DNA from 2 places in the Streptomyces sp. NPDC056169 genome. Region 2 is predicted to be linked to the other one. Evidence: riboswitches for the same ligand, from Rfam matches in the RefSeq annotation. Region 2 holds a riboswitch; the other holds the start of a gene.
What was found. Region 2 has a riboswitch for cobalamin ahead of cobN (cobaltochelatase subunit CobN). Riboswitches for the same ligand answer to the same signal wherever they lie in the genome.
Positions count from the first base shown of each region.

Region 1: another riboswitch for cobalamin. It lies ahead of ACFC0G_RS16075 (energy-coupling factor ABC transporter permease); the one in region 2 lies ahead of cobN (cobaltochelatase subunit CobN).

Region 1 covers NZ_JBHJUO010000009.1:5,944-9,142, forward strand. Annotated here, with positions in the region: gene ACFC0G_RS16055 (PTS-dependent dihydroxyacetone kinase phosphotransferase subunit DhaM) at 1-297, shown strand, start outside; gene ACFC0G_RS16060 (ArsR/SmtB family transcription factor) at 356-658, shown strand; gene ACFC0G_RS16065 (VOC family protein) at 655-1,047, shown strand; gene ACFC0G_RS16070 (RidA family protein) at 1,088-1,546, opposite strand; cobalamin riboswitch at 1,589-1,796, shown strand; gene ACFC0G_RS16075 (energy-coupling factor ABC transporter permease) at 1,825-2,523, shown strand; gene ACFC0G_RS16080 (energy-coupling factor ABC transporter substrate-binding protein) at 2,532-2,999, shown strand; gene cbiQ (cobalt ECF transporter T component CbiQ) at 3,006-3,199, shown strand, end outside.
Region 2 covers NZ_JBHJUO010000003.1:43,137-46,335, reverse strand. Annotated here, with positions in the region: gene ACFC0G_RS05120 (cobalamin biosynthesis protein CobG) at 1-1,117, opposite strand, end outside; cobalamin riboswitch at 1,197-1,330, shown strand; gene cobN (cobaltochelatase subunit CobN) at 1,371-3,199, shown strand, end outside.

The DNA.
Region 1 (3,199 bases), on a different contig from region 2:
CAGCCGGCGGGCGGGCTCCCCGACGGCGGCCTGGGGACGAGCGCCGAGCTGATCTGCGAGGCGGCGAAGGCCGTCGACGGCGGCGCCGGGGTGGCGCTCCTGGTCGACCTGGGCAGCGCGGTCCTGACCGTGAAGGCGCTGCTCGACGAGGGCGACGAGCTGCCGGAGCGTGCCCGGCTGGTCGACGCGCCGTTCGTCGAGGGCGCGGTCGCGGCCCTGGTGACGGCGAGTGCGGGCGGGGATCTCGACGCGGTGGCCGCGGCGGCCTCGGAGGCGTACGCCTATCGCAAGCGGTGAGGGGGGTCTCGGCCGGGTCGACTTGATAGGCAAGTGAACAGTTGCCTATCCTGGGGTGGTGGCCGACGACCTTTTCAAAGCCCTGGCCGACCCCACCCGCCGCACGATCCTCGACGAGCTCGCGGAGAAGTCCGGACAGACACTGTTCGAGATCTGCTCGCGGCTGAGCATGAAGCATCAGCTCGGCATCTCGCGCCAGGGGGTCTCCCAGCACCTGACGGTGCTGGAGGCCGCCGGGCTCGTCGAGACCAGGCGGGAGGGCCGCTACAAGTTCCACGACCTGAACACGGCCCCCCTGCGGCACATCACCGAGCGGTGGCCCGTGCCCGACACCCCAGGACCGGAGAAGAGCACCCCATGAAGATCCATCTGACCAGCGTCTTCGTCGACGACCAGGCCAAGGCCGAGCGTTTCTACACCGAGATCCTCGGCTTCGTGAAGAAGCACGACGTCCCGCTGGGCGAGACGGACCGGTGGCTGACGGTCGTCTCGCCCGACGAGCCCGCCGGCACCGAACTCCTCCTGGAGCCCGCCGGCCACCCGGCCGTCAAGCCCTACCGCGACACGCTCGTCCAGGACGGCATCCCGCTGGCCCAGTTCGCGGTCGACGACGTGCGGGCGGAGTACGAGCGCCTGACCGGCCTCGGCGTCCGCTTCACCCAGGAGCCCCTGGAGATGGGCCCCGTCACCACCGCCGTCTTCGACGACACCTGCGGCAACCTCATCCAGATCGCGACGAAGCCGCAGTAGTCCCAGCGGCCGGCCCTCCCGGGCGTCACCCTCCTGGACGTCAGTCGAGGTCGGGGCCGGCGTCGAAGCTGGAGTCGAGGTCGGCGTCGAGGTCGGCGTCGAGGTCGGCGTCGAGCACGGCGTCGACCTCGATCTCGACGAGCCATTCGGGGTCGATGAAACGCGAGACCTCGACGAAGGTCGTGACCGGCCGCACCTCCGCGAACCGCTCGCCGTGGGCGCGCGCGGCCTCCTTCCAGCGGGTCACGTCGGTGAGCATGATCCGCGTCCGCACGACGTCCTCCGCCGACGCCCCCGCGGCCTTCAGCGCCGCCTCGGCGATATCCAGACACCTGACGGTCTGCCCGTACACGTCGCCGGGCGCGACGGTGGCCCCGTCGTCCCCGATGGGCGCCGTCCCCGCGACCGCCACGTGCGCGCCCTTGCGCACGGCCCGGGAGAACCCGATCTGCGGTTCGAGCGGTGAGCCGGAACTGACCGTCTGTCGGACATTCCCCATCGGTCCGTACCCCTTCGCGTTGTGATGCACCTGATCAACGCACTAGTGTCGCAGGGCCTTGGTGTACGGGAAACCGGTGAAGTACCGGTGCGGCCCTCGCCACTGTGATCGGGAGTTCCGGCTCCACACCCGAGGGAGACGCCCCCGGGCAAGCCACTGCACCGCTGCGGGCGACCGCCGCGGCGTGGGAAGGCGGAGTCGGGACGTATGACCGTCAGCCAGGAGACCGGCCAGGGTGCGTTGTCCATCCACGAGGTGCTGGAGAGGGTCTCCCGACCATGCATATAGCCGAGGGGTATCTGCCCCCCGCTCACGCCGCCGCCTGGGGCGTCGCGGCCGCTCCGTTCATCGTCCACGGGGTCCGCGCGCTCACCCGCGAGGTGCGGTCCAACCCCGAGTCCACCCTGCTGCTCGGCGCCGCCGGCGCCTTCACGTTCGTCCTGTCCGCGCTCAAGCTCCCTTCCGTGACGGGCAGTTGCTCGCATCCGACGGGTACGGGCCTGGGCGCGATCCTCTTCCGGCCGCCGATCATGGCGGTCCTCGGGACGATCACTCTGCTCTTCCAGGCCTTGCTGCTCGCCCACGGCGGGCTCACCACGCTGGGCGCCAACGCCTTCTCGATGGCGATCGTCGGGCCCTGGGCGGGGTACGGGACCTATCTGCTGGTGCGCCGGTTCGGCGCGCCGCTGATGGTCGCCGTCTTCTTCGGCGCGTTCGTCGCCGATCTGTCGACGTACTGCGTCACGAGCGTGCAGCTCGCGCTGGCCTTCCCCGACCAGGGCAGCGGCGTGCTGGGCGCCCTGGCCAAGTTCGGTTCCATCTTCGCCGTGACGCAGATTCCGCTCGCGGTGAGCGAGGGCCTGCTCACCGTGCTCGTGATGCGGCTGCTCACGCAGTCCAGCAAGGGCGAGTTGACCCGGCTGGGCGTGCTGGGCAGGCCCGGCGCCGAACGACCCGAGGAGGCGACCGCGCGATGAGCGTCACCATGAGCCGGAACACGAAGATCAACGCGCTGCTGCTGCTCGTCGTCGCCGCGCTCGCGGTGCTGCCGCTCGCGCTGGGGCTCGGCGACCACAAGGAGGAGCCGTTCACCGGGGCGGACGCGGAGGCGGAGACCGCGATCACGGAGCTCCAGCCGGAGTACGAACCGTGGTTCAGCCCCCTGTACGAACCGCCGTCCGGGGAGATCGAGTCGGCGCTGTTCGCCCTCCAGGCCGCGCTCGGCGCCGGTGTCCTCGCGTACTACTTCGGCGTACGGCGCGGTCGCCGGCAGGGCGAGGCCCGCGCCCTGGCGGCGCAGACCGAGGGAACGGCGGCACAGCCTGCGGAGGCAGGAGTGGAGGCGCGGCCCGGGGAGTCGGCAGCACCCGGGGAGGCGGCGGCGCCCGGGGAGGCTGCAGCCGTATCGGCGGCCGGCTCCGGCTCCGGCGCCGTCGAAGGCAAGGGCGCGTAGCCGCCCATGCTGCCGATCGACGCGGCGGCGCACAGCAGTCGCTGGCGCCGCCGCCATCCCGCCGAGAAGGCCCTGCTCGGCTTCGGGCTCACACTCTGCGCGGTGTGTCTGCCGCCGTGGCCGGGCGCGGTGCTCGTCGCGGCGGCCACGCTCGCGGTCCTGCTCGGACCGGCCGGCGTGGCGGGCCGCCAGCTGTGGCG
Region 2 (3,199 bases):
ACCCCGGGTGCGCGTCGGCGCGGACGTCCGCGAGGGACTTGGCGCAGCCGGGGCGCCCGGTGCAGGCGCCGACGCCCGCCCAGGGGGAGTCGGGGCGGGTGATCAGCCCGTACGAGGCGAGGTCCGTGAGCCGGTCCGGGAGCTGGTCCCCGAGCCGGTCCGGGAGCCGCTCCCCGAGCCGGTCCGCGTCCGTCGCCCGCGCCCGCGCCCCGACGACGACGGCACCGCGCCACGGCGTCAGCCGTACCTCGTCGGCGGGCAGCAGCGCGCGCAGCTGGGCGGCGGTGAGGCGGCCGAGGGGCACGAGGACGTACAGGGCGGTGGCGCCGAGGGGCCCGGGGGCGAGGGGCGCGCGCTCACGTAGGTGTGGCGCGGGTACGGGCTCCGCCGCGATCCCCGCGCGGGCGAGCGCGCCCGCGACGTCCGGGGCGTGGTCCTCCGGCAGCTCCCGCACCCGCCAGGCGCCGTTTCCGGCCGTGCGGGCGGCGTCCAGGAAGGCCCCGGCGGCGGCGAGCGCGGCCCGGGGCGCGTCGGCTCCGCCGACCCGGAAGGCCCGCCCGCCGACGTACAGGACCGCCGTCCCCGGCTCCACTGCGACCAAGGTCACATCGCCGCCGAGCCCCGCCACGTCACCGCGCCCGTCGTCGAGCACGAACAGGAAACGGCCGGAAAGCGCCGCGGCCCACGGCTCGCCGCACAGCAGCCCGTCGAGCTCGCGGGCCCACAACTGGACCTCGGGGCCGCCGAGTCCGTCGAGACCGGCGGCGGGCGAGGCGACGATGTTGCGGACGCGTTCGTGGGTGGGGGAGGGCAGCAGGCCCGCCTCCGCGAGCAGTGCGGCGAGCTCCGCCCCGCACTCCTCCGTGAGGCCGCGCAGCTCCGCGTTCCCCCGGGAGGTGAGGCTGATCCGCCCGTCGCCCAGGGACTCCGCGGCCGTCGCCAGAGCCTCGACCTGACGAGACGTCAGACGTCCTGCGGGCAGCCGCAGTCGGGCCAGCCGGCCGTCGTCGGCGGCGTGCAGGCGCAGCGCCCCGGGGCAGGCGTCGCCACGGTCCCGTATGCGAGCTTCGTCCCGTTCGGGCGTCGGGGGAGGGGTGGGCGGCATGGCGGCGAGCATACCCACGGGGCACCGGGCCGCCACCGAGTGTGATCCGGCCGACTCCACGGCCCGCCCCGCCCCGACGACGCCACGATCTAGGATGCAGATCGGCATGGGGTCCCAGGGCCCCGGGGAGGAAGCCCGGTGAGAATCCGGCGCGGTCCCGCCACTGTGAGCCCGTACCAGCGATGGCACGGGTGAGCCAGGAACTCCCGCCGTCCACACGACCACCCGGGGCGCGGACAACCCCGAGGAAGGGCCTGCGCACGCCATGCTTCTGCTGCTGTCGCACTCCGACACCGACCTGCTCAGTGCCCGCGCGGCGAACGCCGCCTCGGCCGAGGGCCCGGTGGAGTACCGCTTCGCCAACCCCTCCCGGCTGCCCCTCGCCGAACTGCCCGCCCTCCTCGACGGCGTCGAGCTCGTCGTCGTCCGCCTCCTCGGCGGCCTCCGTTCCTGGGAGGAGGGGATCGACGCGATCCGCGCCACCGGGAAGCCGGTCGTCGTGCTCAGCGGCGAACAGGCCCCCGACGCGCAGCTGATGGAGACCTCGACGGTCCCCGTCGGCGTCGCCACCGAGGCGCACGCCTACCTCGCGCACGGCGGCCCCTCGAACCTGGAGCAGCTCGCCCGCTTCCTCTCCGACACCGTCCTCCTCACCGGCCACGGCTTCGAGGCCCCGGCCGCCGCCCCCACCTGGGGCCCCCTGGAGCGCACGGCCCGTACCGAGAGCGGCCCGACGATCGCGGTGCTCTACTACCGCGCCCACCACATGAGCGGGAACACCGCCTTCGTGGACACCCTGTGCGAGGCGATCGAGGACACGGGCGCCCAGGCGCTCCCGCTGTACGTGGCGTCCCTGCGCGCCCCCGAGGCGGAGCTGCTCGACCGGCTCCGTACCGCCGACGCGATCGTCACCACCGTCCTCGCCGCGGGCGGCACCAAGCCCGCCGAGGCGCAGGCCGGCGGCGACGAGGAGGCCTGGGACGCGGGCGCGCTCGCCGCGCTCGACGTGCCGATCCTCCAGGCGCTGTGCCTGACCGGTTCGCGCGAGAACTGGGAGGAGAACGACGAGGGCCTGTCGCCGCTGGACGCGGCCAGCCAGGTCGCCGTCCCCGAGTTCGACGGCCGGCTCATCACCGTCCCGTTCTCCTTCAAGGAGATCGACGCGGACGGCCTGCCCGCATACGTCGCGGACGCCGAGCGCGCCGCCCGGGTCGCCGGAATCGCGGTCCGCCACGCGCGGCTCCGCCACATCCCGAACGCCGAGAAGAAGCTGGCGCTCGTCCTCTCCGCGTACCCGACGAAGCACTCCCGCATCGGCAACGCGGTCGGCCTGGACACCCCGGCCTCCGCCGTCTCCCTCCTCCGCCGCCTGATCGCGGAGGGATACGACTTCGGCCCGACCGAGGAGCTCCCCGGTCTCGTCTCCGGCGACGGCGACGAGCTGATCTACGCCCTCATCGAGGCCGGCGGCCACGACCAGGACTGGCTCACCGAGGAGCAGCTCGCCCGCAACCCGGTCCGGATCCCGGCCGCCGACTACAAGCGCTGGTACGCCGAACTCCCCGCCGAGCTCCGCGCGTCCGTCGAGGAGCACTGGGGCCCGGCGCCCGGCGAGATGTTCCTCGACCGCTCCCGCAACCCGGAGGGCGACATCGTGCTCGCCGCCCTGCGCCGCGGGAACCTGCTGGTCCTCATCCAGCCGCCGCGCGGCTTCGGCGAGAACCCGATCGCGATCTACCACGACCCCGATCTGCCGCCGTCCCACCACTACCTGGCGGCCTACCGCTGGATCGCCGCCCGCGCCGAGGACGGCGGCTTCGGCGCCGACGCCATGGTCCACCTGGGCAAGCACGGCAACCTGGAGTGGCTGCCCGGGAAGAACGCCGGCCTGTCCGCCGCCTGCGGCCCCGACGCGGCCCTCGGCGACATCCCCCTGATCTACCCCTTCCTCGTCAACGACCCGGGCGAGGGCACGCAGGCCAAGCGGCGCGTGCACGCGACGCTCGTCGACCACCTGGTGCCGCCGATGGCGCGCGCCGAGTCGTACGGCGACATCGCGCGCCTGGAGCAGCTGCTCGACGAGTACGCGCAGAT